Regions from separate parts of the Saccharopolyspora cebuensis genome, predicted to be linked through region 2. Evidence: riboswitches for the same ligand, from Rfam matches in the RefSeq annotation. Region 2 holds a riboswitch; each other region holds the start of a gene.
The links. A riboswitch is a leader RNA that binds a small molecule or an ion and turns the genes downstream of it on or off. The one in region 2 is predicted to bind thiamine pyrophosphate.
Positions count from the first base shown of each region.

Region 1 (9,573 bases), on a different contig from region 2:
GCCGCCACAGGCCGTACAGCGACAGCACCGTCCCGGCGAGCCCGGCCACGGCGATCATCCCGAACGCGACGCCGGGGCGTCCGCCGTACAGCGCTTCGGCCTCGGCGATGACGATGCCGCTCATCCGCAGCTGCGGCCACCCGTGGACGGCCTGCCACACCAGGGTCGGCGCCGCGAGCAGCCCGGCGATCCCGACGCCGGCCCACAGCAGCGGCCGGGCCAGCAGCTCGCGCGGCCCGAGCAGCAGCACGCTCAGCAGCAGCGCGGCGCACAGCAGGACGACCTGGAACTTGGTCATCGCCGCGATCCCGGCCACCGCGCCCAGCGCGAGCAGCAGGCGGTCGTCGCGCAGCCGGATCCAGCGGATCAGCAGCCAGAGCAGCAGCAGCCACTGGACCGGTTCCAGGGTGTACGGGGTCAGCCAGTGCCCGGCGAGGGTGATCCACAGCGCGGTGGCCTGCACGCCCGCCGTCATGGCCTGCGCCCGCCGGTCGCCGCCGAGCTCGCGGGCGATGAGGGCCGCGACGACCACCGCCGCGGTGGTGGCGAGCACGGCGGGCAGCCGCAGCGCGAGGACCGAACCCGGGGCGATCGCGTCCATCAGCCAGGCCAGCGCCGGGGTCATCGGCGGTTGGTCGGCGGAACCCCAGTCGAGGTGGTTGCGGCCGATGGCCAGCATGTAGACCTCGTCGAACCAGTACCCGCTGCGCGTCGCGGCCACGAGCTGCACCACCGCGACGGCGGCGGCGATCGGCAGCACCGCCCACCGCGCGAAGGGAGGCGGGCTCGGCGCGGTGCTCGTCATGGCGTTCTCCCCGGTGAGAGGTCTCGCGGACCGACCGTACGACCGCGGGCGCGGTTCGGCCGTCGCACGGGAGGTATGAAATGCAAAGCAAATCATACATGCCATGCGTGTGCGAGGATGGCGCAATGGCTTCCGGTGCGGACGAACCCCACTACGGCCCCGGCGGTCGCGGCTTCTACGGGGCGGTGACGGTGAGCGCGCGCGGGCAGGTCGTGCTCCCCGCGCAGGCGCGGCGCGACCTGGGCATCGAGGCGGGTACCAAGCTGCTCGTCCTCGGCGATCCGGAGCAGGGCCTCGCCCTCATGACGATCGACGCCCTGATGCGCAACCTGCAAGGCTCGTCGGCGTTGCTGGAGCAGATCCAGGGCCACGTCCGCCCGGGGCACCCCGACGACGAGCAGGGCTGACCGCCGCCGGTCGCGGGGCAGCGGGCCGGGGCGTCAGCGGTTCCGCCCTGTCCTCCTCGCGCAACCACGCCAGGACGCGGACGCTTCGAGCACCGCGTTCACGCCCGGTTCTGTTCGCGGGCCGCCTCGGAACGGCGGTCGTCGGCGAGTTCGTCGACGACCGAGCCGGTGCCGGTCCATTGCTGGGTGATCTCGCGGCGGATGTCCGCTGGGGTGCTCACCTGGCCTTGCCCGCTCGTCATGAACCCAGCATGACGAATCCAGGTGTCTGACACATCAGTTGTTCGCGTGACACGCAGGGGAGTGATGTGGCTCAGGGGAGGAGTGCGTCCAGGTCCAGGTCGATCGGGAACGGTCGCCGCAGCCGCGTCGCTCCCCGCAGGATCCCCGCGGGGGCGTAGGCGGCCGTCGGCCCGTCCAGCTCGTACGCGTGGAGGGCGGGCGACGTTCCCTCGGCTTCGATCCGCCAGTAGTGCGGGATCCCGGCTTCCGCGTACTTGCGCAGCTTCACCGTGCGGTCCCGGTGCGCGGATTCCGGCGACACCACCTCGACCACCAGCACCACGTCCTGCGGTGCGTACCAGGTGCGGTCGGGATCGTACGGCGCGGTGGTGGCCAGCAGGTCGGGCTCGGGCCGGTTGCGCGCGTCGAGGCGGACGGTCATCTCGCGCTCGACTTCGATGCCCCGGGGAGCCTGCTCGATGAGGGCGGACGTCAGCGAGGTGACGAGGCGACCGTGCGACGACCGCTGCGGGGACGTCATGAAGACGAGCGCTCCGTCGATCAGCTCCGTGTGGCGCGGCGCCTCGGGAAGGTGGTCGAGGTCTTCCGCGAACCAGCCTTCCGCGCGCGGTGGGCGCATCCAGCCGGGCAGCGCGGTCATGCCGCGACGGTAGCGACTCGGGGCCGCGGCGCCTACGTCGCACCGCTCAGCAGCCGGTGAGGGAGGTGGGGCGGATGGTGACCGGGCGGCGCAGGTCCATCGGGACGTGGCAGCCCGGTTCGGGGCGCAGCACCGCCAGCGGGGCGTCCGGTTCACCCGGGGGAGCGAGGGTGAGCACGGCGCGCAGGGTCCAGGCGGCCGGGGCGCGGTACTGCCAGCTCACGAGGTCGGGGGCGAACACGTCGGTGCTGGGCGTGATCGGGGCGCGGTAGGCGCTGGCGTCGTCCTCGGCGCGCAGCAGCACCACGTCGGCGCAGGTCGTCCAGTGGAAGGTGGCGGCGACGACCTCGGGCGCGCGCCTCGGTCCGAAGACGTAGAGCACCCACCGGCGGCGGCGCAGCTCGGTCAGCAGCTCGTCGACGTGCCCGGCGCGCGGATGGTCGGCCATCGCCGCCCCCTTCGACTCCGCACAGTGATTCACCGATCACGAAAGCGTGTGGAGGCGAGGTGGGTAAGGGTGTGGGAGCAAGTCCCACACGGCGGACCGTTCACCTGTTGAGCGCTCGTGGTTACTCTTGATGACCGAGCGGATACGTCTGCTGACACGATGGGGACCTTCATGGGGCGCAGGTCGGTGGCTGAAGTGGAGCTCCGCCGCGCCCTCGGGGCCTCCTTGGCCGCCTACCGCGAGGGCGTCCCGCTCAAGCAGGGCGACCTCGGCCGCCTGACCCACTACTCCCGGACCTCCATCGCGCACATCGAGGCGGGTCGGCAGTTCCCCGGCCGCGAGTTCTGGTCCACCGCCGACCGCCGGCTCGACGCGCGCGGTGCGCTGCTGGCCCACTACGACCGCGTCTGCCGGCAGGAGAAGCAGTGGCAGATCGCTGAGCTGCGGGGCGCGTCGCGGGACGGCGGGGAGCCGCCGGGGGCCCCACCGCGCGACGACGATTGGCGACGTGACGACGTGAACCGCCGTGAACTGATCCGCTTGATGACGCTGACCGGCACCCTGCTCGCGATCCCCGCGTCGGCGCTGGACGCCGAGCGCGTCGCCCACGCCGCCGCCCACCCCCGGCGCCTCGATCCGGCGGTGCTCACCGAGTACGAGCGGCTCAACGCGGCGCTGTGGCGGACCTACTCCGGCACCCGCACCAAGCGCGACGTGCTGCCGCTGGCCCGCCGCCAGGTGGCGCTGCTCAAGAAGTGCCTCGACGAGCCGCAGCGCGCCGAGGACCGCCGCCGCCTGTGCCTGCTCGCCGGCGACGTGTTCCAGCTCTGCGGCGAGATCTTCTTCGACGGTGGCGGGTACGCCGACGCCGCGCACTGCTACTCCATCGCCGCGCACGCCAGCAAGGAGGCCCGGGAGTACGACCTGTGGGCCTGCGCGATGACCCGGCACGCCTTCATCAGCATCTACGAGCGGGAGCACCGCAGCGCCGTGCCGCTGCTCGACGGCGCGGCCCGGCTGGCCGAGCGCGGTGATCCGGGGCGCGCCACCCGGTACTGGGTGGCCGCGGTGCGGGCCCAGGCCAGCGCCGGGCTGGGCGAGCTCGCGGCGTGCCGCCGCGCCCTGGACGAGGCCGAGGAGGTGGTGCACCTGCCCGCGCCCGAGCACACCGGCTGGTTGCGGTTCGAGAGCTCCCGGCTCGACGGTGAGCGCGCCTCCTGCTTCGTCGCGCTGGGGCGGCCGGACCTGGCGGAGGGGCCGCTCCACGCGCTGCTGCGGGCCGACATCTCCACCCGGCGCCGCGGCGGCGTGCTCACCGACCTGGCGGTGGTCGGGGCGCAGCGCCGCGACGTCGACCAGCTGCTGCTGCACGGCGCCGCCGCGCTGGACACCGTCCGCCAGACCGCCTCGGCCGGCTACGTCGGCCGCAAGCTCGACGACCTGCGCGGTCGGCTGGTGCCGTTCCTGGGCAACCGGCACGTGCGCTTCCTCGACGAGCAGATCCGGGCGGTCACGGCAGCAGCGCCCGAGCAGTGACACCGAGAGGAGCAGTCGTGGACGGAGGGAAGGTCTTCCGGGAGGCCTGGATCGCCGGGGTGCGCGCGCACTACCCGGGCGAGCCGAAACCGGGCTACGTCGTGCCGTGGGAGGACACGCCGACGTGGGAGCGGGAGAGCGCCGCGGCGGTGTTCGGCCAGGTGCGCGACTTCCTGCGCGCCACCGGTGGTGCGGCGTCCCGGCTCACCCGGGAGCAGAAGGGGCGGTTCGTCGCGCTGTGCTGGACCGGCCAGATCTACCGGCACGTCCCCGACCCCAAGCCGTCCTACGTGGCCGACTGGGCGGATCTGCCGGAGTGGCAGCGGGAAACCGACTCCGACATCTTCGAGCGCATCGAGCGCGAGATCAGCTCGCCGGGTTCGTGAGCAGGTAGCGCAGCAGCAGCGTGTCGTCCTCGGCCAGCGCCGAGGCCAGGTGCAGGCGCTCGGGTTCCAGGTGCATGCCGCTGGCGATGCGGCCCGCCGTGCCCGACACCAGCAGCGGGGACAGCGTGAGCCGCAGCTCGTCGACCACCCCGGCCCGCAGCATCGCGCCGAACAGCTCCGGCCCGCCGTCGCAGTGGATGCGGCCCAGCCCGCGCGCGGCCAGCGCGTCGACCGCGCCCACCAGGTCCACCTCGCCGTCGCCGAGGAGCTCGACCTCGGCGCCCGCCTCGGCCCAGGCCCGGCGCCGCTCGGCGGGGGCGGCGGAGCAGGTCAGCACGATGGTCGGGGTCAGCACGTCGGTGAGCACCGGCGGCGCGGGCGGCAGCGACTGGCCGGAGGTGACGATGGCGATCGGCGGCACCGGCGCCAGCCCGTGCCGGGCGCGCAGCTCGGCGACCTCGGCGCTGGGCTTGACCCCGGTGAACTCCTCGGTGATGGCCGTGCTGGACCCCACCAGCACCACGTCGGCCAGGTTGCTGCCCAGCGGGTAGACCTGGCGGTCCACCGGGTTGGACAGGCCCCGGGAGCGCCCGGAGATGTGCACCGCGCCGTCCGCGCTGGACACGAAGTTCACCGCGACCCACTTCTCGCGGTCCGGGTAGCCGTAGAGGCGTTCGAGCTCGTGCTGGTCCACTTCGCCCGCCGCTTCCGGCGGCCAGATCCGGTGCATCGCGCAATCCCCTGGGTCGGTGTCGCATTCCCCCGCGCCGGCGGGCGACGGGGCGAGCCTACCCGCGCGAGGCCCGCGGACCACCGGCCCGCGCGGACGTGTCCGCCGTCACGTCCGGCTGCTACCGTCGGTGGGGTGACCGCGTCCGCGAAACCGGTGCTGGTGATCGGCGCCGGGGTGCAGGGATTGACCTCGGCGGTGGTGCTCGCCGAGCAGGGCCGGGCCGTGCGGATCCGGACCGCCGAACGGCCGGGGGAGACCACCTCGGCGGCGGCCGGGGCGCTGTGGGGACCGGCGCTGCTGCGCCCCGCCGACAAGGTGCTGCACTGGGTCACCCGCTCGCACGCCGAGTTCACCGCGCTGGCTCGCGACGAGCGCACCGGGGTCCGGCTGGTGCCCGGCCGGATGGCCGCCCGCCACCCGCTCGGCGAGGCCCTGCCGCCGGAGGTGCACCTGATCCCCGACCTGCGCCGCTGCGACCGGGAGGAGCTGCCCGCCGGGTTCGTCGACGGCTACGCGGGCACCCTGCCGCTGATCGACATGCCCGGCTACCTCGCCTACCTCGTCGAACGGTTCCGCGCGGCGGGCGGTGAGATCGTCCTCAGCGGCGTGCCGTCGCTGGCCGACGCGACGGCCGAGGCCGACGTCGTGGTCAACTGCACCGGCGTCGGCGCCCGCGAACTGGTCGGCGACCCCGGCGTCCAGCCGGTGTGGGGCCAGCAGGTCGTGGTCCGCAACCCCGGCGTGCAGGACTACTTCATCGAGCTCTCCCGCGGCGGCGAGTTCGTCTCCTGGATGCCGCACGCCGATCGCCTGGTCCTCGGCGGCATCGCCGTCGACGGCGAGTGGAGCAGGGCCCCGCGCCCCGACGTCGGCGCCGCGATCCTGCACCGCTGCGCCGAGGTCGAACCCCGCCTGGCCGACGTCGAGGTCTCCGGTGACGTCGTCGGCCTCCGGCCCGGTCGCGAGCAGGTGCGGGTCGAGGCCGAGGAGTTCAACGGCGCCACGGTGGTGCACGACTACGGGCACGGCGGCAGCGGGGTCGCCCTCTCCTGGGGCTGCGCCTTCGAGGTCGCCGAGCTCATCGGCTGACCCCGGGCCACCCAGACCAGGCACCGGCGAAGCCACACACACGCCGAACGGAACTCCCGTCAGGCAAGCGGCGAAGCCGCTTCCGCTTTGCCCCACGCACGCAACTGGCACCGCCGCGGGTTCTCAGCGGTCTTCTCGCGAGGACGCCCTGACGCTGTGTACGTGGTTGGTACATGAGGAAGGGCGCCCGGAGCGAGAAGGCCGCTGAGGTTCCGCCACCCGCACCGCTACGCCAGGTGCTCCACAAAAACTAGCCAATCTCATCCGCAACCGCGTCGATCTCTTGGGCTAGTGAGGTGTCCTTTGCCGTGAGCCCACCCGCGGAGTGCGTGGTGCAGGAGAAGGTGACCGTGCGATAGCGGATGTCGATGTCCGGGTGGTGGTTCTCCGTCTCGGCGATCTCGGCGACCCGGGTGACCGCCTGGATGGCCACCGGGAAGCTCGGGAACCGGATCTCGCGGACGAGCGACTGGTCGGCCTGGCGCCACTCCGGCAGGTGTTGCAGCGCCTCGGCGACCTGGGCGTCGGTGAGCAGTTCCGTCATGGCCCCATGGTGGCGCGTGCCGCCGCCGATCGCGAGGTCCCGCGCCGTGCGGGTTGATCGCCGGATGCGGGCACGTAGACTCCGGGGTGCCACGGGAGTCCAGCGCGCTGGGCTGAGAGGAGGGGCGAGCCCCTCGACCGTCCGCACCTGAACCGGATCATGCCGGCGCAGGGAGGCGAGCGATCAGCCTGCTGCCGCGCGTGCGCATCGGGAGGATCGTTGAAACGCTCACGGCTGCTGGCCGGTGCCACCGCGCTGGTCGCGTTCACCACGGGGTGCTCGCTGATCGGGGACGAGGAGTCCGCGGGGCGTGCCGTCACGCTGGTCACCCACGACTCCTTCGCCGTCGACGAGGCGCTGCTGGCGCGGTTCGAACGCGAGTCCGGCATCGACGTGCGGGTGGTGCCCAGCGGCGACGCCGGGGAGCTCACCAACGAGCTGGTGCTGACCAAGGACGCGCCGATCGGCGACGTGGCCTACGGCGTCGACTCCACCTTCGCTTCCCGCGCGCTGCGCGCGGACGTGTTCGCGCCGCACCCCACCTCCGCCACCGGCCCGGAGCGCTACGCGCTGGGCGACGGGCAGCGGCTCACCGCCGTGGACGTGGCCGACGTGTGCGTCAACGTCGACACCGGCTGGTTCGCCGATCGCGGCATCCCGGCGCCCGCGACGCTGCGCGACCTCACCGACCCGCGCTACCGCGACCTGTTCGCGGTGCCCGACCCGTCCACGTCCTCGCCCGGGCTGGCGTTCCTGCTGGCCACCGTCGCCGAGTTCGGCGAGGACGGGTGGGCCGACTACTGGCGCGCGCTGATGGCCAACGGCGCGAAGCTCTCCTCGGGCTGGGAGGCGGCCTACGGGCAGGACTTCTCCGGGTCGACCGGGCAGGGCCCGCGCCCGATCGTGCTGTCCTACGCCTCCTCCCCGGCCGCCGAGGTCCGCCCGGACGGGACGCCGCGCACGAAGGCGCTGCTGGACACCTGCTACCGGCAGGTCGAGTACGCCGGGGTGCTGCGCGGCACCGACGATCCCGACGCCGCCGGTCAGGTGGTGGACTTCCTGCTCTCGCCGGAGTTCCAGGCCCAGGTCGCCGAGCGGATGTACGTCTACCCGGCGGTGACCGGCGTGCCGCTGCCGGACGGCTGGCAGCGCACCGCCCCGCTGCCGGAACGCTCCGCCGAGCTGCCGCCCGAGCAGGTCGAGCGCAACCGGGACCGCTGGGTGCGGGAGTGGCGGGAGGTCGTGCGCGGGTGATGCGGCGCGTCACCCTCGGGGTCGTCGGCGCGGGTGTGCTCGGCTTCCTCGGGGTGTTCTTCCTGTGGCCGGTGGTGGCCATCGTCGGCCGCGGCCTGGGCGCGGGCGGCTTCGCCGACGTGCTGGTCGAGCCGGGGACGTGGCGGCTGGTCGCGTTCACCTTCGGCCAGGCCGCCGCGGCCACCGCGGTCGCGCTGCTCGCCGGGCTGCCGGTCGCCTACCTGCTGGCCCGCTTGGAGGTGCCGGGCAAACCGGTGCTGCGGGCGCTGATCGCGGTGCCGTTCGTGCTGCCGACGATCGTGGTCGGGATGGCGTTCCGCGCGGTGCTGGGCGCCGACGCCGGGGTGTGGGCGATCGTGCTGGCCAACGCGTTCTTCAACGTCGCCGTGGTGGCCCGCACCGTCGGCGGGCTCTGGGCGCACCTGGACCGCCGCGCCGAGGACGCCGCCCGCAGCCTGGGCGCCTCCCGGTTGCGGGCCTTCGGCTCGGTGACGCTGCCCGCGCTGATGCCCGCGCTCGGGTCCGCGGCGGCGGTGGTGTTCCTGTTCTGCGCCACCAGCTTCGGCGTGGTGCTGGTGCTGGGCGGTGGCCGGTACCGGACCCTGGAGACCGAGATCTACCTGCGCACCGTGCAACTGCTCGACCTGTCCGGGGCCGCCGCGCTGTCGCTGCTCCAGGTCGCCGCGGTGCTGGCCGCGCTGCTGCTGGCGGCGGTGGCGCGGCGCAGGCGGGAGGCGGCGCTGCGGCTGCGCGCCGCCGAGGAGACGACCCGGCCGCCGCGCGGGGCGGAGTGGCTGGTCGTCGGGCTCACCGGGCTCGTCGTCGCCGGGCTGCTCACGCCGATCGTCGGACTGCTGCTGCGCTCGGTGTCGGGCCGGGACGGGTGGAGCCTCGCCGGGTGGCGCGGCCTGCTCGGCACCGGCGAGGACGGCACGTTGCAGGTCAGCGGCCTGGAGGCGGCGCTGAACTCGGTGCGCGCGGCGTTCGACGCCACCTGCCTGGCGCTGCTGGTCGGGTTGCTGGCCGCGGCGGTGCTGGTCGCCGCGCGCCGCCGGTTCGCCGAGGTGCTCGACGCCGCGCTGATGCTGCCGCTGGGGGTGTCGGCGGTGACCCTGGGGTTCGGGTACCTGATCACGCTGCACCTGCTGCCCGGTGACCTGCGGACCTCGCCGCTGCTGGTGCCGTTCGCGCAGGCGCTGGTGGTGACGCCGCTGGTGGTGCGGATGGTGCTGCCGGTGCTGCGGGCCATCGACGACCGGCTGCGGCAGGCCGCCGCGACCCTCGGCGCCGGGCCGTGGCGGGTGCGGCGGGAGATCGACCTGCCGCTGGCGCTGCGCTCGGTCGGGGCGGCGGCCGGGTTCGGGTTCGTGGTGGCACTGGGCGAGTTCGGCGCGACGAGCTTCCTGGCCCGGCCCGAGGCGGCGACGCTGCCGGTGGCCATCGCCCGGCTGATCTCGCGGCCGGGCGAGCTCAACACCCAGCTCGCCT
Region 1 covers NZ_BAABII010000002.1:205,578-215,150, forward strand. Annotated here, with positions in the region: gene ABD976_RS02210 (glycosyltransferase family 39 protein) at 1-805, opposite strand, end outside; gene ABD976_RS02215 (AbrB/MazE/SpoVT family DNA-binding domain-containing protein) at 931-1,212, shown strand; gene ABD976_RS02220 (hypothetical protein) at 1,311-1,454, opposite strand; gene ABD976_RS02225 (Uma2 family endonuclease) at 1,526-2,095, opposite strand; gene ABD976_RS02230 (hypothetical protein) at 2,142-2,543, opposite strand; gene ABD976_RS02235 (helix-turn-helix domain-containing protein) at 2,703-4,079, shown strand; gene ABD976_RS02240 (hypothetical protein) at 4,097-4,465, shown strand; gene ABD976_RS02245 (pyrimidine reductase family protein) at 4,446-5,195, opposite strand; gene ABD976_RS02250 (FAD-dependent oxidoreductase) at 5,331-6,287, shown strand; gene ABD976_RS02255 (4a-hydroxytetrahydrobiopterin dehydratase) at 6,538-6,831, opposite strand; TPP riboswitch at 6,913-7,022, shown strand; gene ABD976_RS02260 (thiamine ABC transporter substrate-binding protein) at 7,051-8,085, shown strand; gene ABD976_RS02265 (ABC transporter permease) at 8,085-9,573, shown strand, end outside.
Region 1: another riboswitch for thiamine pyrophosphate. It lies ahead of ABD976_RS02260 (thiamine ABC transporter substrate-binding protein); the one in region 2 lies ahead of thiO (glycine oxidase ThiO).

Region 2 (9,573 bases):
CTGCACCTGGTGGCGGAGAACGTGCGCCGCGAGGAGGAGCTGTGCGGTGAGGCGCCGTTCTACACGCTCGGCCCGCTGACCACCGACATCGCCCCCGGCTACGACCACATCACCTCGGGGATCGGCGCGGCGGTGATCGCCCAGGCGGGCACCGCGATGCTCTGCTACGTGACGCCGAAGGAGCACCTGGGCCTGCCCGACCGCGACGACGTCAAGACGGGCGTGATCACCTACAAGATCGCCGCGCACGCCGCAGACCTGGCCAAGGGGCACCCGAGGGCGCAGCAGCGGGACGACGCGCTGTCCCGGGCGCGGTTCGAGTTCCGCTGGCGCGACCAGTTCGCGCTGGCGCTGGACCCGGACACGGCGTGCGCCTTCCACGACGAGACGCTGCCCGCCGAACCCGCCAAGTCGGCGCAGTTCTGCTCGATGTGCGGGCCGAAGTTCTGCTCGATGCGGATCAGCCAGGACATCCGGCGCGCCGAGCTGCCGCTCGTCGACTGAGGTCCCCGCGCCCGCCGACGTCGTTCCCGGCGTCGGCGGGCGCCCACCTCGATCCACGCCGGGCACTAACATGGACCCGATGCACCCGACCGAACCCGCCGACGACCCCGCCCCGCCGACCGCGCTCACCATCGCCGGATCGGACTCGGGCGGCAGCGCGGGCATGCACGCCGACCTGCGCGCCTTCTTCTCCTGCGGGGTGCACGGCATGACGGCCGTCACGGCGGTCACCGTGCAGAACACGGTGGGCGTGAGCGGCCTGGTGGAGATCCCGCCGGAGACCGTCGCGGCGCAGATCGACGCGGTGGCCGGCGACATCGGCGTGGGCGCGGCGAAGACCGGCGTGCTGGCCTCGGCCGCGACCATCGAAGCGGTGCTGGAGGCGTGCGACCGGCACGGCATCGGCGGCGGCGGACCGACCCCGTTCGTCGTCGATCCGGTCGCGGCGTCCCGCAGCGGTGAGCCGCTGCTGCGCGCCGACGCGCTCGACGCGCTGCGCCACGAGGCCTTCCCGCGCGCCACCCTGGTCACCCCGAACCTCGACGAGGTGCGGTTGCTGACCGGCATCGACGCCCGCACCCGCTCGGACCTGCTGGACGCGGCGAAGGCCGTCCACGACTTCGGCCCGCGCTGGGTGCTGATCAAGAGCGGCCACCTGCCGGACGACCCCGAGTGCGTGGACCTGCTCTTCGACGGCACCGAGGCGGTCCCGCTGTCCGCCCCGCGCTACGCCACCGCGCACACCCACGGCGCGGGTGACGTGTTCGCCTCCGCCATCACCGCCGCGCTGGCCAAGGGCGCCGCGATGCCGGAGGCGGTGCGGATGGGCAAGCGGTTCGTCACCCGCAGCGTGGAGCACGCCTACCCGCTGGGCGCCGGGATCGGTCCGGTGTCGACGTTCTGGCGGATCAGCCCGCGTTCGATCTGATCCGGGCTCGATCCGACCCCGCGCTGCGGCGACATCACCGGCTGTCCGAGTGATTTTCCTCGCTGACCTGTAACCGGGCGGGCGTGGCGCGGCGACAGGGAGGATGAGAAGCGCGTATGCCCTCCGAGCGATGCTCACGCCAACGCACGATTCTGGGAGAGCTGCGCGCCCGACGACGACAGGGGTTGGCGACAGCGTGGCTACATCGGTGATGACCAAGGTCCGCCAGCGGATGGCGACCGAGGCCGGTGCGCCCGATCCGAGGCAGCGCCAGTTCGCGGTGCTCGTCCTCGTGGCCGTGGTCGCGGGCACGGCGATCGGCTGGCTGTTCGACCTGCACACCCCGGCGCTGCTGGCCGGGCTCACCGCCGTGTTCGCCCTGGTCGCCTCCGGCGGCCAGTCGCTGCGCTCCGACCTGCACCGGTTCGCCTGGTTCACCCCCGCGCTGGTGCTGGTGATGGCGATCGGCCCGCTGGCCTCGGGCATCCCGGTGCTGGCCGGGCTGCTGGTGGCGGCCGTCGTCTTCGGCACCGGGATGCTGCCCGCGCTCGGCGAGTACTACCGGATCGGCGGGCAGACCTTCGCCGCCGCGACCATCGTCGCCACGACCACCGGCATCGGCGGCGACCAGCCCGCCTGGATGCTGTTCGCCGCGGCCGGGGGCGGCGCCGCGTTCGCCCTGGTCCTGCGGGTCCTCGTCGGGCTCAGCGACCCGACCCGGGCCACCCGGGTGGCGGTGGCGCGGACGCTGCTGGAACCGGGGCCGGGCGTCGTCGAGCTGGCCGCCTCGGCGTGGCGGGCCGACGGGTCGAGCACCTGGCTCGGTCAGGTGCTGGCCGGGGCGTCCCGGTTCCGCGCGGCGCGGGAGACGCTGCTCGCCCAGGCCCAGCAGAGCGACCGGACCGAGGCGGAGCGGTTGCGCGCGATCGTGGCCGAGGCCGACGCGGTCGCCGCCGAACTGGCCACCGCGGTCCGCTCCCGCGCCTGCACCGGGCTGCCGCCGCAGGCCCGCCGCGATCCGGCGCAGGCGGTGCTCGCCCGCGGCGGCAGGCAGGACGTGCCCGCCGCGCTCCAGGGCGTCAACGAGGGCCTGGACCGGATCCGCGCGGCGGTGGTGCGGCGCGACGACACCGCCGCGACCCCGCCCGCCCCGGGAGCCCGGAAGGAACGGGTGCTCGGCGCGGTCCGGGCGCACCTGTCGCTGCGCTCCTCGCTGTTCCGGCACGCCTTGCGCTGCACCCTCGCGGTGTCGGTCGGCATGGTGGTCGTGCTGCTGATCGACGACCCGTCGGCGTCGAGCCTGCTGCTCGCGCTGTACGTGGTGCTGCAACCGGCGGCGCGGGACAGCATGACCGGCGCGCTGGAGCGCACCGGCGGCGCGGTGCTCGGCGTGGTGCTGCTGGCGCTGGTGATCACCACCGTGCCGGGGGCGTTCCTGCTGGTGCCGCTGGTCATCGGCGGGATGCTGATGAACATGGAGCGGCTGCGCACCGATTCCACGGCGCTGCTCGGCTGCCTGATCGTGGTGACCGTCGTGGACCAAGCGATGAAGCTGGACCGCGACCTGGTGAACGTGGCGATCAGCTTCGCGGCCAACACCGCCGTGGGCGCGGCGGTCGCGCTGATCGTCGGGTACGTGTCGTACCTGGTGCTGCCCAGCAGCATCCTGCCGGACGTGCGCGGATCGGTGCGCTCAACGGTGTGGTCGGTGTCGGAGCTGCTGCGCAGCGTGCGCGCCGCCGGGCGCGGCGTGGACCTGCGCGCGGCGTTGCAGTCGGCGCACGTGCTCGCGCTGCGCCGCACCCAGGACCTGCTCGGGATGCCCGCACTGCTGGACGGCACCGGCGAGGAGACCGACGACGACCGCGCCACCCGCTCGGCGGCCATCGCCCTCGACGCGCTGCGCCAGGACGTCGCCACCCTCGCCTTCCGCCCCGAGGAGGAGCGGGCGGTGGCGGTGCCCGCGCTGCGCGCGGTGGACGACATGCTGGCGGGCAAGGCCACCGCGACCGTCCCGGACGTCCCGGCGGGCAGCGCCCCGGCGACCGAGCTGCTGGCCAGCTCGCTGATCGAGAACGCCCTCCACGCCCGCGCGGCCATCGACCGCACCCTGGGCTACGACAACCCGTGGAAGAGCTACACGATCTCCTTCGTCCGCACCGAACGCCTCCACATCCGCTGACCGCCCCGAAGCGGCGAGCTCTCACCCGTCCGTGACATGAGTGAGGGGCGCCCTGTACCAAGTCACTGGGTACAGGGTGCCCCTCACCTACGTCGACTCCACCCGAACGTGAGCGCCAGTTCCGACCCACCACGAAGCCGCTCACCCGAATGGGAACTGAGTGAGGGGCACCCTTGCCCAAGTAACTCGGACAAGGGTGCCCCTCACCTACCTCGGCTTCACCCGAACGTGAGCGCCGGTTCCGACCCACCGCGAAGCGGCTCACCCGGATGGGAACTGAGTGAGGGTGCCCCTCACCTGGCGTCGATCACCCGGGCGTGGCGGCCGGGCGTGGCGGGGGCCGGGCCGGGTGGTGGGGCCGTCAGTCCGGGTCGGGGCTGGAGGCCTGGGCCCAGAAGCGCTGCGGGATGCGGCCCGCGCCCCGGGCCAGGCGGCCCGCGTCGACCGCGGCGCGCATCGCGGCGGCCATCCGCTCCGGGTCCTGGGCGCGGGTGACGGCGGTGGCCAGCAGCACCGCGTCGCAGCCGAGCTCCATCGCCAGGGCGGCGTCGGAGGCGGTGCCGATGCCCGCGTCGAGGACGATCGGCACCCCGGCGCGGGCCACGATCATCTCGATGTTGTGCGGGTTGCGGATGCCCAGGCCGGTGCCGATCGGCGAACCCAGCGGCATGACGGCCGCGCAGCCGGTGTCCTCCAGCTTGCGGGCCAGCACCGGGTCGTCGTTGGTGTAGGCCAGGACGGTGAAGCCGTCGTCGACGAGCTGCTCGGCGCCGTCCAGGAGCTCCACCGGGTCCGGCAGCAAGGTGTCCTCGTCGGCGACGACCTCCAGCTTGACCCAGCTCGTGCCGAGGGCTTCGCGGGCGAGCCGGGCGGTGAGCACCGCCTCGGCCGCGGTGCGGCAGCCCGCCGTGTTCGGCAGCGGTTCGATGCCGAGCCTGCCGAGCAGGTCCAGCACCCCGGGGCCGCCCGCGGCGTCGGCACGGCGCATCGCGACGGTGGTCAGCTCGGTGCCGGAGGCGAGCAGCGCGCGCTCCAGCACCGACAGGTTGGTCGCCCCTCCGGTCCCCGTGATCAGCCGCGAGCCGAACTCGCGCCCGGCGATCACCAGCGGATCGTCCATGTCAGCCTCCTTGCACAGCGGTGAGGACTTCGATCACGGCGCCGGGGCGCAGCTCGGTCGCCGGCCAGGTGGCGCGCGGCACCACCGCCCCGTCGAGGGCGACGGCGACGCCCTTGTCGGCCACCCCGTAGTCCGCGAGCGCGTCGGCGAGGGTGCCGCCCTCGGCGATCGCGCGCTGCTGCCCGTTGATCACGACGTGCATGGGATACCTCCCGGTCGACGCAGGTCGGCGGCTCGTGCCTGCGGCGGTGGGTCCGCGCCGCGCAGCAGCGCGACCACCGCGTCGGCGGTGATCGGGGCGAGCAGGAAGCCGCCCCGGTGGTGCCCGGTGGCCACGACCAGCCCCGGTTCGAGCTCGCCGATCATCGGCACGTTGTCCTCGGTGCCGGGGCGCAGTCCGGCGACGGCCTCGGCGAGCTCGTACTCGGCCAGTGCCGGGACCAGGCGTTCGGCGTCGGCGATGAGGTCGCGGACGCCCCCGACGGTGACCCGGGTGTCGAAGCCGACCTCCTGCTGGGTGGCGCCGAGCACCAGTCCGTCGTCGCGCGGCACCAGGTAGGTCTGCCTGCCCCGCACCGGTCCGCGCACGGTGCGGCGCGGCGGCGGCAGCGCACCGGGCCGGGCCCGCAGCCGCAGGATCTCGCCCTTGACGGGGCGGAGCCGACCGCGCAGCAGCGGGTGCAGCTCGGCGGAGTGCGCGCCCGCGGCCAGCACCACCGCGTCGCAGTCCACGGTGGACTCGGCGAGCACCACCTGACCGGCGCGCACCTCCTCGGCCCGCGCGGCGAGGAACTCGACCCCGGCGGCGGAGGCGGCGGCGTGCAGCGCGCGCAGGGTCGCGCGGTTGTCCACGGCGAGGTCGCCGGGCACCTCCAGCGCGGCGCGCACCGAGGGGCCGAGGGCGGGTTCCAGGCGCCGGGCCTCGCGACCGGACAGCGCGGTCACGCCCCGGCCGAGGCCCGCGAGGTAGTCGGCGAGGGCGCCGAGCTCGGCGCGGTCGGCGCTGTCCACGCCCACCACCAGGGTGCCTTCGCGGCGGAGCCCGGAGGGCAGCCGGGCGGCGGCGGCGAGGTCGTCGGCGAAGTCGGGCCAGCGGGCCAGCGAGGCCGAACCGAGGTCGAGCAGGCCTTCCTCGCCGGGCCACGCCTCGGCCAGCGGGGCGAGCATCCCGCCCGCCACGTGCGACGCGCCCGAGGCCGGTGCGGGATCGATCAACCGGATGCGGTGGCCGTCGGCGGCCAGCCGCCACGCGACGGACAGCCCGATGACGCCGCCGCCCACGACGGCGATCCGCTCGCTGCGCTGCTCAGCCACTCCACGCTCCCTGCGCCGGCATGACCCGGATCAGGTTCGACGGTCGGGGCGCTGCCCCCTCTCAGCCCGGTCGGGCTCCCGTGCTCACCACCCACCACCGTACCGGGTTCACCGGATGGTGTGAGCCGCGGCGGTCGAGGCGGTCCGGACCGGGACCGCCAGGGGCTACCCTCGGGCGCATGCCCGGATTGGACGGCCACGGCATTCGCGCCCGCCTCGACGAAGCCGCGTTGTACCTGTGCACCGATGCCCGCACCGAACGCGGTGATCTCGCCGAGTTCGCCGACGCCGCGCTGGACGGCGGAGTCGACATCATCCAGCTCCGCGACAAGACCGACGGCGCGCCGCTGGAGGCCCGGCAGGAGCTCGCCGCGCTGGAGGTGCTGGCCGACGCCTGCCGCAGGCACGGCGCGCTGCTGGCGGTCAACGACCGGGCCGACGTGGCGCTGGCCGCCGACGCCGACGTGCTGCACCTCGGGCAGGACGACATCCCGGTGGAGCTGGCCCGCCGGGTGCTCGGCGAGCACGTGGCGATCGGCCGGTCCACGCACGACGTGGTGCAGGCCGATTCCGCCGCCACCGAGGCCGGCGTGGACTACTTCTGCACCGGGCCGGTGTGGACCACGCCGACCAAGCCCGGACGCCCCGCCGCGGGCCTCGACCTGGTCCGCCACACCGCGGGGCACCGCGGTCACGGGCGCCCGTGGTTCGCCATCGGCGGCATCGACGCGTCCACCGTCGACGACGTGGTGATCGCCGGGGCGAAGCGGGTCGTGGTGGTGCGCGCGATCACCGAGGCCGAGGACCCCCGCGCGGCGGCCCAGCACCTCCGCTCCCGCCTGCCCTGAGCGCACGACTCGCCCGGCCCAACACCGCGGGTATCACCCGATCCGGAGATGAGTGAGGGGCACCCTGTACCCGGTGACGCGGTACAGGGTGCCCCTCACTCGGAAAAAGTTCACCCGGGTGGCGGGCCCGGACGGATGCCGGGCCCGCCCGGTGCGATCACTGGGTGAGCAGTCGCAGGCCGTAGGCGTTGAGGATCTCGTTGACGGGCTGGAAGTAGGTGGTGCCGCCCCAGGTGCAGTTGCCGGAGCCACCGGAGGTGACGCCCTGGGCCTGGCTGCCGGTCAGCCAGGAGCCGCCGGAGTCGCCCGGCTCGGCGCAGACGTTGGTGCGGGTCAGGCCGTAGACGGCGCCCTGCGAGTAGCGCACGGTCTGGTTCTTGGCCTCGACCGTGCCGCAGTGCCAGCCGGTGGTGGAACCGGAGCGGCAGATCGACGAGCCCACGGCCGACTCGGTCGAACCGGAGACGCCGACGGTGCCACCGCGGTAGTTGTTCACCAGCGGACGCGGGGTCTCCCCGGCGCTGGTGCGGACGAAGCCGTAGTCGTTGCCGGGGAACGAGGACCCGGCCACGGTGCCGCTCGGCTGGGAGGTCGAGGTGCCGACCGAACCGCAGTGCCCGGCGGTGACGAAGCCGCCCTGCACCGAGAAGCCGATCGAGCACCGGCCGCCACCGCCGGTGTAGTAGGCGTTGCCGCCGATCACGTCGGCCAGCGCCCGGGGCGCCTCCTCGGATTCGACGACGTCGACCGCGGTGCCGTCGACCTCGGCCGCCTCGACGAACCGCTCGGCCTCGGCCGCGGTGCCCGGCTTGGTGGTCAGCACCACGGTGTTGGCCGTGGTGTCGGCGTACCAGCCGGTGACGGAGGCGGGTGCCTGACCGCTGTCGGCGTTGAGCCCGTCGACGACGGCACCGAGGTCGGCGACGGTGTGGTCGACCAGGCGTGCCGCGGCGCCCGCGTCGCGGACCACGTCGAACTGGGCGGCGTCGGTGACGCCGACGACGAGCTTGCCCCGCTGGGCGTCGAAGTGCGATCCGCCGAAGTCCGCGCCGAGCGCCTCGCGCAACACCTCGTTGGCGCGGTTGGCGACGGACTCCTGGTCGATCCGGGTCTGCGCCTGCTGCCGGTCGAGACCGAGGTCCCGCTGCATGGCGTCGAGCATGGTGACCGCGGGCGCGTCGGCCGTGGTGGGCGTCGGCGCGTCAGTCGTGGTGGCGGTGGCGGGCATCGTGGTGGCGATGACCGTCCCCGCTGCCAGCACCACGGACCCGGCGATCCGGGCCGCGAGCGTGCGTCTCATCTGCTGCTCCCTCTTCGTGAGATGGATCTCAGCCCCCGTCGGCGAATCAGTATTCGGACGGGACAGCCCGCACACATCCGTCTTTTGCCGCAGATCACGCGAAATGCCGCCCGCCGCAGTGGTTTTCACCGCAGCGGACGGCACCTTCCGCAGCAACGCACTGCTCCAACCGGACGCACCAGCCCTCGATCCACCCCCGCGCCCACCACCGGGGAACCGCGACCACGCACGCCCGAGGTCCCCCGCCAGCACCCGTTCGTGAACTGAGTGAGGGGCACCCTTGCCCGAGTAACTTGGGCAAGGGTGCCCCTCACTCCGGTCAACACCACCCGGACGGCGCAGCGGGGTGGTCGGAGGTCACTCGCCGGTGCGGGGGATCAGCTCGCCCTGCCCGTCGAGACCGGCCGACGGCTCGTCCTGCGGCCGGGTCGGGGTCTGCTCCTGCGTCGGCGTCGAGCTCGGCTGCTGGGTGGGCGTCGGCTCCTGCGGGGCCTCCGAGGGGGCGGACGGCTCCCCGGTGCGGGTGGGTTCCTGGGTGCTGGTCTCGCCGCTCGGTTCCGGCTCGTCGGTCCCGGTCTCCTCGGTGGTGGTCTCCGGCACCACCGGCTCGACGGGTTCCGGTGGTGGCGGCGGTCCGGGCCGGACGACCTGGCCGATCGTGGTGCCGGTGCCGCCGGAGAGCGTGCGGCCGGTCACCCCCTCGAACCCGGTCACCACGATCATGCCGATCGCGAACACCAGCGCCGACGTGGCGGCCACCATCGTCCAGCGCTGCTTGGTGCGCCGCTTCGGCGGCGCGACGACCTCGGTGGCCTGCTCGCCGCCGACCGGGGCGACCACCCGGGTCGGCTCCGCGATGCGCTCGGTGCCGTCGTCGACGACCCGCTCGCCGCCGGGCCACTGGAGACCCGGGGTGAGCGCGATGCGCTTGGTCCGGTCGGGGTCCGGCGGTGACTGCGGCGCGGCGGCGGGCGGCTCGGGCCGGTCCTCGCGCGCCTGCTCGATCGCCGCCGCCTGGCCCTTGACCTTCGCGTGGTGCAGCGCGGTGCCGCGCTTGCCGCGCGCCACCGCGGCCTTGGCCGCCGCCGTCTTGGCCTTGTCCCTGGCGTTCTCCAGCGACCGCTGGTAGAGCGTGCCGCCGACGGTGATCACCACGCTGGTCAGGGCGGCGCCGACGACGGTGCCCGCGACCCCGAGCTGCGAGCCGAGGAAGGCGGCGGTGACCGAGGCCAGCGCACCGCCCGCGACCTGGGCGGTGTTGATCGAGGACTTCTTCTCGTCCTTCTCGTCCTTCTCGTCCTTGCCGCCGTCCTCGTCCCGGTCCCGCTGGTCCCGGTCGCGCTGGTCCCGGTCGCGCTGGTCCCGGTCGCGCTGGTC
Region 2 covers NZ_BAABII010000026.1:72,485-82,057, forward strand. Annotated here, with positions in the region: gene thiC (phosphomethylpyrimidine synthase ThiC) at 1-504, shown strand, start outside; gene thiD (bifunctional hydroxymethylpyrimidine kinase/phosphomethylpyrimidine kinase) at 584-1,432, shown strand; gene ABD976_RS28505 (FUSC family protein) at 1,629-3,614, shown strand; gene thiG (thiazole synthase) at 3,976-4,734, opposite strand; gene thiS (sulfur carrier protein ThiS) at 4,736-4,936, opposite strand; gene thiO (glycine oxidase ThiO) at 4,924-6,048, opposite strand; TPP riboswitch at 6,039-6,140, opposite strand; gene thiE (thiamine phosphate synthase) at 6,228-6,896, shown strand; gene ABD976_RS28530 (S1 family peptidase) at 7,054-8,196, opposite strand; gene ABD976_RS28535 (hypothetical protein) at 8,554-9,573, opposite strand, start outside.

Region 3 (9,573 bases), on a different contig from region 2:
ACCTTCGACGAGCGCGATGCCTCGCTGCTGCTGCCGGTGGCCTCGGCGCTGGCCGCCACCTGGGACCGGGCGGCGGCGCGCACCGCGGGCGGGCTGCTCGGCGACGAGGCCCGCAGGCGCGGCGTGCACGTGGTGCTCGCACCGACCGTCAACCTGCACCGCACCCCGTTCTCGGGCAGGCACTTCGAGAACTTCTCCGAGGACCCGCTGCTGGTCGCCGCGATGGGCGCCGAGGTCGTCGCGGGCGTCCAGTCCCGCGACGTGGCCGCCACGCCGAAGCACTTCGCGGCCAACGACAGCGAGACCGAACGGCTGTCCTACGACGTGCGGGTGGACGAGCGGACGCTGCGGGACGTCTACCTCGCCCCGTTCGAGCGGATCATCGCCGAAGCCGGGCCGTGGGCGCTGATGGCCGCCTGCAACTCGGTCCTCGGCCGGTCCATGACCGAGAACTCCTGGCTGCTCAACGACGTGCTCAAGGGCGAGTGGGACTGGGACGGCGCGGTGGTGTCGGACTGGTTCGCCACCCGCTCGGTGGAGGCCGCGGCGCTGGGCGGGCTGGACCTGGCCATGCCCGGGCCGGGTGGGCCGTGGCGGGAGCTGGGCGCCGCGGTGGAGGGCAACCGGGTGCCGGAATCCGTGCTCGACGACAAGGTGCTGCGGCTGCTGCGGCTGGCCGCCCGCACCGGGGCGCTCGGTCCGGAGCGCCCGGAACCCGGTCCACCGCCGGAATCCGCCCGGCCCGCCCTCCGCGACCTGGCGACCCGGGGTTTCGTGCTGCTGCGCAACGAACCGGTGGACGGCGCGCCGCTGCTGCCGGTGCCGGGCGAGGTGTCCCGGATCGCGGTGATCGGGGAGAACGCGCTGCTGCCCGTGGTGCAGGGCGGTGGTTTCTCGCGCGTCAGCCCGCCGCACGTGGTCACCCCGCTGGACGGGGTGCGCGCCGCGTTCCCCGCCGCCGAGGTGTTCTACCAGCGCGGGGTGCACCACCGGCGGCTGCTCGACCCGATCCCGCGCGCGGCGGTGCGCGATCCCCGGGGCGAGGGGACGGGCCTGCGGGTGGAGCACCTCGACGCCGACGGCGAGGTGCTGCGCAGCGAGCTGCGCGGCACCGACCGGCTGCTCTGGGCGGGCGACCTGCCCGCGGGCACCGAACGGCTGCGGGTGCGCGGCGAGCTGGCCGCCGCGGAGGGCGAGCACCGGTTCGGCGTGCACGGCGCCGGCCGGGTGCGGCTGTCGGTGGCGGGACGCGAGGTGCTCGACGCCGACAACGTCGCCGGGCCCGTCGACGATCCGGTGGGCGAGCTGCTGGAGCCGCCCGAGCAGCGCGTCGACGTGGTGCTCGTCGACGCCGACGTCACCGGTGGGGCGGTGGCGCTGGAGGTCGAGTTCACCCCGGCCGAGCCCCGCGGGCTGGTCGTGCTCGGGCTCGGGCACCGGGACCAGGAGCGGGACGAGGCCGGCGAGCTCGCCGCCGTGCGCGCGGTGGCGCGGGAGGCCGACCTGGCGGTGGTCGTGGTCGGCACCCACGACGAGGTGGAGACCGAGGGGCGGGACCGGGTCTCGCTGAGCCTGCCCGGCACCCAGGACGAGCTGGTCCGCCGGGTGGTCGAGGCCAACCCGCGCACCGCCGTGGTGGTCAACGCGGGGGCGCCGGTGCTGATGCCGTGGGCCGACGAGGTGCCCGCGCTGCTGTGGACGTGGTTCGGCGGGCAGGAGTACGGGCACGCGCTGGGCGACGTGCTGCGCGGCGCGGCCGAGCCCGGCGGGCGGTTGCCGACGACGTTCCCGGCGGAGCTGGCCGACGTGCCGGTTCCGCTGCCCGGGGTGCTGCCGGTGGACGGCGAGCTGCACTACACCGAGGGATCGCTGCTCGGCCACCGCGCCTACGCGGCGTACGGGGCCGAGCCCGCCTTCCACTTCGGGCACGGCCTCGGCTACACGACGTGGGAGTACGAGACCGCCGACGACGACGGCGACGCGGTCCGGGTGGTGCTGCGCAACACCGGGGACCGCGCCGGGCGCGAGGTGGTCCAGGTCTACGCCCGGCCGGACGACCTGCCCGCCTCGCTCGTCGGCTTCGCGGTGGCCGAAGCCGCAGCCGGTGACCGGGCGCAGGTGCGGGTCGCGGTGTCGGGGCGCCCCGGCGCGGAGCACCGCCTGGAGATCGGCCGCGGGCTCGGGGATCTGCGGCTCGTCGTCGACGGGGGCTGATCCGGGGGCCCGAGAACGGGGAGGACGTGACCATGCTGACCAAGCAGCAGGCGGCGGCAGCGGTCCGCGACGCCAAGGCGGAACTGGGCATCACCTGGCGGCAGCTCGCCGACACCGTGGGCAGGCCGGTGGCCTGGACCACGGCGGCGCTGCTCGGCCAGCACCCGATGGGCGAGCAGGAGGCGCGCGCGGCGGCGTCGCTGCTGGACCTGGAGCCGGAGGTGGAGGCGTCGCTGCGGGAGCAGCCGTACCGGGGCGCGCTGGGGCACCAGGTGCCCACCGACCCCACCGTCTACCGGTTGCACGAGGTGCTGGAGGTCTACGGGCCGACGATCAAGGAGCTCATCCACGAGGAGTTCGGCGACGGCATCATGAGCGCCATCAACTTCCGCCTCGACGTGCGTCGGGAGTCCGATCCGCAGGGCGACCGGGTGGTGCTCACCCTGAACGGCAAGTTCCTCCCGTACCAGTGGTGACGACCACCCCGCCCGCCCGCGGCCGTTGCCGGGCCACCCGGCAGTCGCTGCGCCATCGCGGGCCGGAGCAACGTTGTGGTCGGCGCATTCGGGAACGAAAAAGCCCCAGGCCGCGTGGCCTGGGGCTGCTGTGCGCCAACAGGGACTCGAACCCCGAACCCGCTGATTAAGAGTCAGCTGCTCTGCCAGTTGAGCTATTGGCGCTGGCACGTCGATCTGGGATTCCGTTCCGCATTTCCGCTTCCGGCGGGTGCTTCCCGGTCTCCCTGGCGACGTGAAAAACAATAGCACGGTTCCGGAGGGCCTCTCGCAGGGGGGTCCTCGATCGATCGAGGGCGCCGGGAACGCAACCTCACCCGGGGGCGTTGCGTCTACGAAGAGTGTAGATCCGCTGCGGGGATCACTCTGTGCAACGACCGGTGCCTGCACGCTCGGTCGGGGTATTGCTGCACACTGTTCCCGAGCGGTTTTTGGCGTATCGAATCGAACGGACTGTCGCCCATGAAGGTGTTGCGTAATCCTGTCGGGAGGTCCGCAGGGGTGTCGCGGTTGTTGTCGCTGCTGGTCCTCGGAGTGGTGGCGGTCTTACTCGCGGGGTGCGGCGGTTCCGGCCCCGCGGCGGAGCCCGCCGGGGAGCCCGCGGTGCCCACCGTGCGGACCACGCCGGACAACGGCGCCCAGGACGTCTCGCCGACCGGCGAGATCACCGCGTCGGTCACCGACGGCACGATCACCGAGGCGACCATGACCAACGAGTCCGGCGAGCAGGTCAAGGGCGCCGTCGCACCGGACCGCACCAGCTGGGCGGTGGGGGAGCCGCTGGGCTACGGCAAGACCTACACGCTGTCGGTGACGGCGCAGGGCCAGAGCGGTGAGCCGGTCACCCACCAGTCCACGTTCACGACGGTGAGCCCGAAGAACCAGACGTACGTGTCGATGAACCCGCTCGACGGCCAGACCGTCGGCGTGGGCCAGCCGCTCGCCTTCTACTTCAGCGCCGACGCGCCCGCGCCGGACAAGGAGCGCGCCGAGCAGGCCATCGAGATCAAGACCGAGCCGGCCGTCGAGGGCGCCTTCTACTGGTACGACGACCGCGAGGTGCACTGGCGGCCGAAGGAGTACTGGGAGCCCGGCACCAAGATCGAGCTGGACATCAACGTCTACGGCAAGGACCTCGGCAACGGCGTCTGGGGCCAGGAGGACCGCGAGGCCACCATCACCATCGGCGACGAGGTGGTGCTGCACGCCGACGGCGCCAGCAAGCAGATGCGGGTGACCCGCAACGGCGAGCTGCTGCGGACCATCCCGGTCGCGCTCGGCTCCCCGGAGTTCCCGTCCAACAACGGCGCCCACGTGGTGACCGAGAAGCACCCGAAGTACCTGATGGACTCCACGACCTACGGGCTCCCGCTGGACCAGGGCGGGTACAAGACCGAGGTCGAGTACGCCGTGCGGATCTCCAACGGCGGCGAGTTCCTGCACGCGGCTCCGTGGGCGGCGGCCGATCTGGGGCGGCGCAACGTCAGCCACGGGTGCATCAACATGACGACCGAGGATGCCAAGTGGGTGTTCGACCTGCTCAAGAAGGGCGACGTCGTGGAGATCACCAACTCCGGCGGGCCCGATCTGAAGTCCTGGGACGGCTTCGGCGACTGGCAGGTCCCGTGGCAGGAATGGGTCGCGGGCAACAAGTGATGCGGTCGGCCGGACCCTCCGGGGTCCGGCCCTCCCGGTGCCGGCCGTTCGCGGAACGACGAAGGCCCCGCTCCTGCTGGAGCGGGGCCTTCCGCGTGGGGTGAGTGACGGGATTCGAACCCGCGACTCCTGGGACCACAACCCAGTGCTCTACCGACTGAGCTACACCCACCACGTCCGCCGGATCAGCGGGACAGCCACCTCGTTCGTGCTGACCGCCTCAGCCGTGCCGGTGGAACCATCCTAGCGCGTCGCGCCGCGGGCTCCCGCACCGGCCCCGGTTTCGGCGATCGTGCGAGCTCAGCGCTCGTCCCCGGCCTGTTCCTGGCGGGCCTTCTCGATGCCGCCGACCCCTTCGCCGTCGAGCAGTTCCGCGGCGATCTCCTGGGCCCGCTCGCTGGACGGCCCGGGCGGCTCGACGAACGCGGTCCGCCGGTAGTAGGCCAGCTCCCGGATCGACTCCCGGATGTCGGCGAGCGCCCGGTGCGCCAGCCCCTTCTCCGGCTGCGCGAAGTAGATCCGCGGGTACCAGCGGCGGCACAGCTCCTTGATCGACGAGACGTCGACCATCCGGTAGTGCAGGTGCGCGTCGAGGGCGGGCATGTCCCGGGCGATGAAACCCCGGTCGGTGGCGATGGAGTTGCCCGCCAGCGGCGCCGACCGGCCTTCCGGCACGTACTTGCGGATGTGGTCCAGCACCTGCCGCTCGGCTTCGGCGAGGGTGGTGGTGGAGCGGCGCACCTCCTCGGTGAGCCCGGATTTGGCGTGCATCTCGCGCACCACCTCGGGCATCCCGGCCAAGGCGTCGTCGTCGGCGTGGATCACGATGTCCACGCCGTCGCCGAGCACGTTCAGTTCGGAGTCGGTGACCAGGGCCGCGATCTCGATCAAGGCGTCCTTGCCCAGGTCGAGCCCCGTCATCTCGCAGTCGATCCACACCAGACGGTCGTTCACCTGTCCGAGCCTAACGCGGCGGCGGGCGGTGTCGCGCGACCGCTCCTCAGCCGGCGTCGCGGCGGGCGAGCAGGTCGCCGGGCACCACCTTGCCGGTGGCGTTGCGCGGCAAGGAGTCGAGGAACACCACCTCGCGCGGCAGCGCGAACGCCGACAGCCGGTCGCGCAACCGGTCGCGCAGCCCCTCGGCGTCCAGCTCGGCGCCCTCGCGCAGCACCACGAACGCCGCCAGCCGCTGCCCGAACTCGGCGTCGTCCACCCCGATCGCGGCGGCCTCGGCCACCTCGGGCAGCGCGGCCACCGCGTCCTCGGTCTCCTTGGGGTAGACGTTCTCCCCGCCGGAGACGATCATGTCGTCCTCCCGGCCGACCACCTGCAGCCGTCCGGCCGCGTCGAACCGCCCGAGGTCCCCGGTGGCCATCAGGCCGTCCCGGAACTCCTTGCTCCCGCCGTGGGTGTAGCCCTCGAAGAGCATGTCGTTGCCCGCGAAGATCCGGCCGGTCCGGCCGCGGCGCACCGGTCGGCCGTCCTCGTCGAGGAGGCGCACGGTGGTCCCGCGCGGCGGACGTCCCGCGGTGCCGGGGGCGGCGCGCAGGTCCTCCGGCGTGGCGATGCTCACCCAGGAGACCTCGGTGGAGCCGTAGAGGTTGTGCAGCACCGGTCCGAACCGCTCCCGGAACCGCTCGGCGAGGTCGGCGGGCAGCGCCGAACCGCTGCTGGCCACGATCCGCAGCGCGCCGTGGTCGTAGCCGCGCTCGGGCAGGTCGAGGATGCGCTGGAGCATCACCGGCACGGCGAACATCGACGTGCAGCGGTGCCGGTGCATCGCGCCCAGCGCCTGCTCCGGGTCGAACTTGCGGCGCAGCACCATCGTCGCGCCCAGCACCGAGGCGAGCTGGAAGGCGGCGAGGCCCCAGGTGTGGAACAGCGGTGCGCCGACCAACATCCGCTCGCCCGCGCGCAGCGGGACCCGGGACAGGATGGTCGCGACGGGGGCCAGGCCCGGCGGTTCGGGCCGCCGCGCGCCCTTCGGGGTGCCGGTGGTGCCGGAGGTGAGCACGACCAGCCGGGAGCGCCTGCCGGGCCGCGGCAGCACCCGGGTCGAGCCGGTGGCCACCAGGTGCTCGACCGTGGAGTGGCGGGTGGTGCCGTCGGTCCAGGCCAGCACCACGTCGAGGTCCTCGGGCAGCGCGTCGAGGTGGTGGGTGAACTCGCCGTCCACCAGCAGCACGCCGACCTGCTGGGCGCGCACCACCTCGGCGACCTGCTCGGTGGGCAGCCCGGTGTTGAGCAGCACGACGTCGACGCCGAGCTTGCCGGCCGCGACCATCGCCTCGATCGGCCCGTGGTGGTTGCGGCAGAGCACCCCGAGGCGGGTGCCGGGGGCGAGCCGGGCGCGCAGCGAGTGGGCCAGCCTGGTGGTGCGCTGGGAGACCTCGGCGTAGCTGAGCGCCCCGCGCTCGTCGATGATCGCCGGGCGGTCCGGGTGCCGGATGGCGCCGACCGCGAAGCCCAGCGGCGGGGTGATGCCCCAGCGCCGCCAGGCCAGTGCGATGCGCAGCAGCTTGTCCGGCCGCATGGGGCGCACGACGCCCTGCCGGACCAGCACGCCGATCGTGTTCAGCGGGGCGAGCAGCCGTTCCAGGAGGCCGGCGGACCGGCGCAGCACCACGTTCACGCATCCACCCTCTCGGTACGAGTTACCCGGGAGTAGATGATGCCCGTTCGCGTTCCGGGCGGGAAGGCCCGAGCGCTCAGCCGTCCTCGTCCGCGGCGAGCACGACGGCGTCCCGCAGCGCGGCCCGCAACCGGCCGACCTCCAGCGGGGAGAGCACCGCGGCATCCCCCGGCGGGGAGACCACCACCACCTCGCCCCGCTCGACGAACACGGACATGTCCCGCCTGCGGCCCGCCACGTCGCGACAGGTCACGTGCCACTTCTTCGCGGTCTTCACCAGCATCCCCCGCATCCGTCGAACGTCGTCCCATCATGGGACGCGGCGGGTGCGGGCACATGACGCCGAAGGCTCCCGGGTGCGCGGATCGACCGTCCGGGGGATGGCCGACCCCCGCTCAGACCGGGCGGACGACCAGCCCGCCCGCCTCGGCGGTCAGGGTCAGCGAGCGGTCCTCGAAGTCGGCGATCGGGAGCTCGTCGCGCACCAGCAGGTGCCGGGCCCCGAACGCCTCCACGCGGGCCTGCCGGGTGGTCAGGGTCCGGGGCTCCTCCCCGGTGCCGCCGACCTCGATGCGCAGGCCCTCGTCGGTCACGGTGAGGCTGACCCAGCCGCCGGGCACCGACAGCGCCTCGCCGTCGTGCTCCACGGTCAGCGTGCTCTCGGCCGGGCACTCCGACCGCAGCGCGACGTGGGACAGCGCGACGTCGCGGCGCCCGTCCTCGGCCGCCATCGCGATCACGTTGCGGGAGACCTCGTCGGCCGGACCGTCGACCGGCTTGGGGGTGAGCACCGGGGCCTGCGCCTTGGCCGCCAGCCGGTAGGGCTGCCAGGACCCGGCGCCGGTCAGGTTCACCACGGCGGTGATCGGGGACTCGGTGGCGGGCAGCTCCGCACCGGACGCCGCGGTCACCTCCACGGCGGTGACGCCCCGCTCGTCCAGCAGGTCGCGCAGCGCCTTGCCGCGCTGGCGGCTGTTGCGGTCGAACGCGCGGTTGATGGCCACGGTCCCGGAACCGGCCGCGGCCACCGCGGCGTCGGTCAGGCTCGGCAGCGGACCCCAGATCTCCGCGGGGTCGGCCTGGCGCTGCGGGCGCCGGGAACGGGCAAAGCTCGGGGCGTCGGTCGTGGTCTCCATCGCCACCCATTTTAGTCCGGTGCCCAGGGGCGCTCCCGCGGGCGGTGGTCGAAGCGGGCTGTGAAATCCGTCGCCTCCGGCCCCACCCGCCCCATCGGCCCCGCCGACCTGCGGGTGTGGTCACGGCGCTCCCGGGTGGTTAGTGTGATCCGTGACGCGGGGTGCCCGGCAGGGCTGAGAACACACCCGTTGAACCTGACCTAGCTAGCACTAGCGGAGGGACGTCGTGATTCCCAACGTGCTGACCATCGCAGGCACCGACCCCAGCGGCGGTGCCGGTGTCCAGGCCGACCTCAAGGCCTTCTCCGCGCACGGCGCCTACGGCATGTCCGTGATCACCGCGCTGGTCGCCCAGACCACCACCGGTGTCGCCGAGGTCCACGAGGTGCCGCCGGAGTTCGTCCGGACCCAGCTCGACACGCTGCTCGACGACGTGCGGGTGGACGCGGTCAAGATCGGGATGCTCGGCGGCGCGGGGGTGATCCGCGCGGTCGTCGAGGTGCTGGACCGGTACGCGCCGCCGGTGGTGGTGCTGGACCCGGTCATGGTCGCCAAGAGCGGCGACCGGTTGCTCGCCCCGGACGCGGTGGGGGTGCTGCGCGAGGAACTGCTGCCCCGCGTCGACCTGATCACCCCGAACCTGCCGGAGGCCGCCGACCTGCTCGGCGAGCCCGAGCTCGGCGCGGTGGCGGGCATGGCCGACCAGGCGGCGCGGCTGGCCGGGCTGGGCGCCAAGCAGGTGCTGCTCAAGGGCGGTCACCTCGCCGACGAGTCCAGTGTGGACCTGTTCCTGGGGGACGGCGGGACCCGCGAGCTCAGCGGGGACCGGGTGCGCACCCGCAACGACCACGGCACCGGCTGCACGCTGTCGGCGGCCATCGCGGCGCTGCGCCCGCAGCGCCCGGACTGGTTCACCGCGGTGCGGGAGGCCAAGGAGTACCTGACCTCGGCGCTGCGCGCCGCCGATCGGCTCGACGTGGGCAGCGGCCACGGTCCGGTGCACCACTTCCACCGCTGGTGGTGACCGGCCGCCCCGATCCGCCCCGACCGAGAGGACCACCATGAGCACCCTGCCGCCCCCGCCCGCCGACGGCTTCTGCGCCCGCGCCTGGTCCCGCACCGCGGCGCTCCAGCAGGCGATCGTCGAGCACCCCTTCAACGCCGCGCTGGCCGACGCCACGCTGGACCGCGACCGGTTCGCCCAGTACGTCGTGCAGGACGCGCGCTACCTCGTCGGTTTCGCGCAGGCGCTGGCCGCGGCGGCCAGCCGCGCCGGTGATCCCGCCGACGCCGCGTTCCTGTCCGGGGCCGCCCAGGGCGCGCTGGTCGAGGAACGCCGGTTGCACGCCGGGTACGTCGAGGAGTTCGGCCTCACCGCCGCCGAGGTGGAGGGCGTGGAGACCCCGCCGTCGGCGCTGGG
Region 3 covers NZ_BAABII010000012.1:4,248-13,820, forward strand. Annotated here, with positions in the region: gene ABD976_RS17400 (glycoside hydrolase family 3 protein) at 1-2,214, shown strand, start outside; gene cynS (cyanase) at 2,247-2,690, shown strand; tRNA gene ABD976_RS17410 (tRNA-Lys) at 2,822-2,894, opposite strand; gene ABD976_RS17415 (L,D-transpeptidase) at 3,231-4,385, shown strand; tRNA gene ABD976_RS17420 (tRNA-His) at 4,482-4,557, opposite strand; gene orn (oligoribonuclease) at 4,686-5,339, opposite strand; gene ABD976_RS17430 (AMP-binding protein) at 5,386-7,017, opposite strand; gene ABD976_RS17435 (hypothetical protein) at 7,094-7,300, opposite strand; gene ABD976_RS17440 (hypothetical protein) at 7,413-8,153, opposite strand; TPP riboswitch at 8,301-8,392, shown strand; gene thiD (bifunctional hydroxymethylpyrimidine kinase/phosphomethylpyrimidine kinase) at 8,380-9,177, shown strand; gene tenA (thiaminase II) at 9,215-9,573, shown strand, end outside.
Region 3: another riboswitch for thiamine pyrophosphate. It lies ahead of thiD (bifunctional hydroxymethylpyrimidine kinase/phosphomethylpyrimidine kinase); the one in region 2 lies ahead of thiO (glycine oxidase ThiO).